2 regions of the Sphaerisporangium sp. B11E5 genome follow, and region 1 is predicted to be linked to the other one. Evidence: riboswitches for the same ligand, from Rfam matches in the RefSeq annotation. Region 1 holds a riboswitch; the other holds the start of a gene.
What was found. A riboswitch is a leader RNA that binds a small molecule or an ion and turns the genes downstream of it on or off. The one in region 1 is predicted to bind thiamine pyrophosphate.
Positions count from the first base shown of each region.

Region 2: linked by a shared signal. The riboswitch ahead of ABGB17_RS15520 (cytosine permease) and the one ahead of thiO (glycine oxidase ThiO) in region 1 are both predicted to bind thiamine pyrophosphate.

Region 1 covers NZ_JBDPMD010000055.1:25,304-27,689, forward strand. The annotation lists gene ABGB17_RS33160 (FAD-dependent oxidoreductase) at 1-550, opposite strand, end outside; TPP riboswitch at 689-802, shown strand; gene thiO (glycine oxidase ThiO) at 798-1,994, shown strand; gene thiS (sulfur carrier protein ThiS) at 2,058-2,258, shown strand; gene ABGB17_RS33175 (thiazole synthase) at 2,284-2,386, shown strand, end outside.
Region 2 covers NZ_JBDPMD010000013.1:113,573-115,958, forward strand. The annotation lists gene ABGB17_RS15515 (methylated-DNA--[protein]-cysteine S-methyltransferase) at 1-274, shown strand, start outside; gene ABGB17_RS15520 (cytosine permease) at 189-1,559, opposite strand; TPP riboswitch at 1,550-1,671, opposite strand; gene ABGB17_RS15525 (hypothetical protein) at 1,779-2,386, opposite strand, start outside.

The DNA.
Region 1 (2,386 bases):
ACCACGGCGCGGTGAACGCGCCGACCTCGCAGCCGAGGGCGGTGGCGAGCGGCGACGGCGCCGACTCGACGACCACGACCTCGCACCCGGCCTTGCGGGCGGCGGTGGCGACCTCGGCCCCGATCCACCCGGCGCCGACGATCACGACCCTGACGCCCTCGGTCATCAGCTCCCGGAGGGTGAGGGCGTCGTCGATGGTGCGCAGCACGTGCTGCGGGCCCTCGCCGCGCAGCCGCACCGGCGCCGCGCCGGTCGCGACGATCAACCCGTCGAACTCCAGCTCGCCCTCGGTCGTCTCCAGCGTGCCCTCGCGCAGCCCCTTGGCCGCGACACCGAGCCGCAGATCGACGTCCAGCGCGCCGAAGTCGGAGTCCACCAGCGTGGAGTCCAGATCTCCCTGCAGCACCGCCTTGGAAAGGGGAGGCCGATCATACGGCCGATGGGGCTCCTCCCCGATCAGGGTGATGCGCCCTTTGAATCCTCGGGCCCGTAGCGCCTCGACACTCCGCACACCGGCCAGCCCGGCGCCTACTACCGCGACATGATTCACAACCTGACCCTAAGCGGCCGGGCCGGTAACTTGCCAACGGCGATTTGGTAACAAATTGGCTCACTACCCGGTACGCGCGGTAATGAGACTACTCAACCAGGTGCGCATGCCGTAGGAGGGCAGGAATAGGCTAGTGTCGCAAGCACGCGCGGGAGTCCGGCGAGACCGGGCTGAGAGGAGGGCTCGTAGGCCCTCGACCGCCAGAGACCTGATCCGGATCATGCCGGCGAAGGGAGCGGGATCCTCCGTGAACGTGCCGCACGCGAACCGTGCCGCGGCGCCCCCTGTCACGCACCGGGCGGACGTCTGCGTGGCCGGAGGCGGCGTCATCGGGTTGTCCATCGCCTGGCGCGCCGCCGCGCTCGGCCTGTCCGTCGTCGTCGCCGACCCCTCTCCCGGGTCGGGCGCCACCCACGCGGCGGCGGGCATGCTCGCCCCGGTGAGCGAGGTGACCTACACCGAGGAGCCGCTGCTGCGGCTCGGCCTCGCGTCGCTGGCCCGGTGGCCCGCCTTCGCGGTCGAGCTCGGCGAGGAGTCCGGCGTGGACGTCGACCACCGGACGGACGGCACGCTGGCCGTGGCGTTCGACGCCGACGACCTCACGGCGCTCGGCGAGCTCGCGGACTTCATGGCGAAGCTGTCGCTGCCGGCGCAGCGGCTGACCGGCCGCGAGTGCCGCCGGCTGGAGCCCATGCTGGCCCCCGGGGTGCGCGGCGGCGTGCTCGCCGCCGAGGACGCCTGGGTGGACCCGCGCCGGGTCGCCGACGCCCTGCTGGCCGCCGCCGTGCGGCGCGGGGTGACGCTGGTGCGCGACCGGGTGACCGGGGTGATCGTCGAGAGCGACACGGCGACGGGTGTGCGGCTGGCGGGCGGCGGCACGGTGGCCGCGGGGCGGGTGGTGCTCGCCACCGGGGCCTGGTCGGGCGCGCTCGACGGGCTGCCGCCGGGGGTGCTGCCGCCGGTGCGGCCGGTCAAGGGGCAGATCATGCGGCTGCGCGGCGCGCCGGGGTTCCTCGGCCACTGCGTGCGCGGCGTGGTGCACGGTTCGTCCGCCTACCTCGTGCCCCGCGGGGACGGCGAGGTCGTGCTCGGCGCGTCCCAGGAGGAGATGGGGTTCGACACCCGCGTGACGGCGGGCGGGCTGTACGAGCTGCTGCGCGACGCCCGTGAGCTGGTGCCGGGGATCACCGAGCTGGAGGTCACCGACACCGTCGCCAGCCTGCGTCCCGGCACGCCGGACAACATCCCCGTGATCGGCCCGGCGTCCCTGCCCGGCCTGGTGCTGGCCACCGGGCACCACCGCGGCGGCGTGCTGCTGGCCCCGCTGACCGCCGAGTACGTGGCGGCGGAACTGGCGGGCGGGTGGCCGGGGGACGGCCCGCCGGTGGCGGAGATCTGCTCCCCCGCGCGGTTCGCCGGCCGGACCGCGCACCACCACTACTGACAGACGGCAAGGAGGATGGGGGCTTCCCCGGCCCTGCGGCCGGGACGTGTCCCGTAACGGCATATGAAGGTGACGATCAACGGCATGGCCCACGACCTCCCCGCCGGCACCACCGTCGGGCAGGCCGTGCGGGAGCTGACCGCCGCCCCGGGCGGCGTGGCGGTCGCGCTGAACGACGAGGTGGTACGGCGCGGCGACTGGGAGTCGACCGCGCTCGGCGAGAACGACCGGGTCGAGGTGCTGACGGCGGTGCAAGGTGGCTGACCCGACGACCCCCACGGAGATCCCCATGGACACCCGCATGGACGCGGCGCCGGACGACGCGCTGGAACTCGGCGGGGAGAAGTTCCGCTCCCGCCTCATCATGGGCACCGGCGGCGCGCCGTCCCTGG
Region 2 (2,386 bases), on a different contig from region 1:
CCCGGTGGACCTGCGGCTGGCCCCGCCGTTCGCCCGCACGGTGCTGCAGATGACCATGGCGATCCCGTTCGGCGGCCTCACCACCTACCCCGAGATCGCCGAGCGCATGGGCCGGCCGCAGGCGCTGCGCGCCATCGGCAACGCGCTGACGGCCGACCCTGTCTGCGTGATCGTGCCCTGTCACCGGGTCATCGAGGCGCCTGGTCGTCTTGGGGGGTACGCCGGCGGTCCCGCGGCGAAGGAGTTGCTGCTCCGCCTGGAAGGAGCCGTGTGAGGAACGTCACCAGCGCGGCGACGAGGAACGCCGCCAGCGCCGCGTTCATCCAGGGCTGACGCTCGAACCCGATCGCCTCACGCACCTGCGCCCACGCGGTGTCCCACCCGTCGACCGTCGGCGTCGCCGTGACCAGCCAGTACGCGACGAAACCCAGCACCCAGGGAACGATCATCGCCCACCGGGCGGGCGCGCCGGCCGAGGTGTCCCAGCGGGCGGCGCCGCCGAGCACGAAGTAGTCCACGGCGAGCACCGCGAACATCGGCACGAACACCGCGCCGATCAGGCCGAGGAACGCGCCGTAGGAGTTCACGTCGGCGAACAGGGCGATCACCGTGGTCAGAGCGCCGACCGCGGCGGAAAGCACCCGCCGGTCCACGCGCGGCATCAGGTTCTGCAGCGACATCGCGGTGGAGTAGACGTTGGCGAACGACTGATCGGTCTCGCGCAGCACCAGCACGCCGAAGAACAACCCGCCGAGCGGCACCGCGACGAACGCCTCCCACACCCGGTCGGGGTCGTTCCCCACCACGGCGAGCGCCAGGATGCCGAGCACCAGGCACGCCACCTGGGCGATCGTGTAGCCGGTGACCACCCCGCCGAACGCCGCCCGGCCGGACCGCGAATGGCGGGCGTAGTCGGCGGCGACCGGGACCCACGAGACCGACAGCGCGATCACGTAGTCCACCGCGGGCGCGAAGGAGTGCCAGCTCCCGGCACCGAGGCTCGGCGCCTGCCGCACCAGCGCGACCGTGAGCCAGATCATCGCGATCACCACGCCCGCGGTGACGAAGCGGCGCAGCAGGCGGATCACACCGAGCGGCCGGATGGTCAGCGCGACGGTCAGCGCCCCCGCCGCGACCACCCACGCCTGGTACGGCACCGCGTCCCCGAAGATCGCCTGTGCCCCGTTGGCGATCACCCACAGCTCGAAGGCCCCCCAGCCGAACATCTGCACGATGTTGAGCACGGTCGGCACATAGGACAGCCGCGCCCCGAACAGCCCGCGCAGCAGCACCATCGCCGGCGCCCCCGTCCGCGCGCCGGGCACGGCCGCCAGCCCGACCATCACCGTCCCGATGAGGCTCCCGGCCACGGCCGCGAGCACCGCCGCCCCCAGCCCGAGGGGAGCCCCGCCGAGCGGGTCGAGCAGCAGGAGGGCCCCGGAGAACCCGAGAAGGCTCACTCCGAGGTTCGCCCAGAACGCCCCTTGGTCGAACGCCCCGAGTGTCTTCGGGGGAGCCTCGTCAAGGGTCAGCGGAGCCTCGTCGACGGCAGGCGACATCACACACTCCCTACGCCGGCATTATCCGGACAGGTTCATGCGGTCGGCGGCGCGCCTGATGAAGGAGCCGCCCTCTCAGCCCGGTTTCGCCCGAGCTCCCGCGTTGGACTTCGTGTCGAGTTGGGAGGTCATCCCCCGCTCGCGCCCCAATGATGCCCTATTCGCCTGCGATCAGCTACCGGCAGGCAGGCATCCGGCACCCGGTGGGCCCCGGCCGGCTCAGGGGCGGCGGGCCCAGATCGAACCGTCGCGGCCGGAAGGTGCCGCGCCGACCGCCCAGATGGCACCGCCGCTCTCCAACTGGAGAGCGAGGTCACGGACGGACGCCTTCCGGTTCGGCGGAGCCGGGAAGGAGCCCGGCTCGACACTGTCGGGGCCGATGTGCAGGTACCTGCTGCCTCCGCCCTTGGCGTCGTAGACGATCCAGGCCCCGCCTCTGCCGTCGGGCTCCGCCTGGGCCCGCGGCTGGATGCCCGGTTCACCGCGGACCTCGAAGCCGAAGCTGCCCAGATAGCCGGTCAGCAGCAAAGTCTCACCGCAGAAGGAGCGCTTCGCGCCGCCGCAGGGCCAGGCGACCCAGCCGACGGCCATCACCCGGGCGGTCTCACCGTCGACCGCGACATCGGTGAGCTCCGAGATCTGGCCCGGGTGCGCGGACGGGACCGCCGGAAGCGCGACCGCGCGCCAGGCCGTGCCGGTCCAGCGGGCCAGAGCCGCCTTGCCGCGCACCGAGCCCGCCGCCCACTTGCCGTCGAGTCCTTTGACCACGATCGGCGTGCGCACCTTGCGCCACACCGACCCGGCCAGGCGCCGCAGCGTGGACTTCG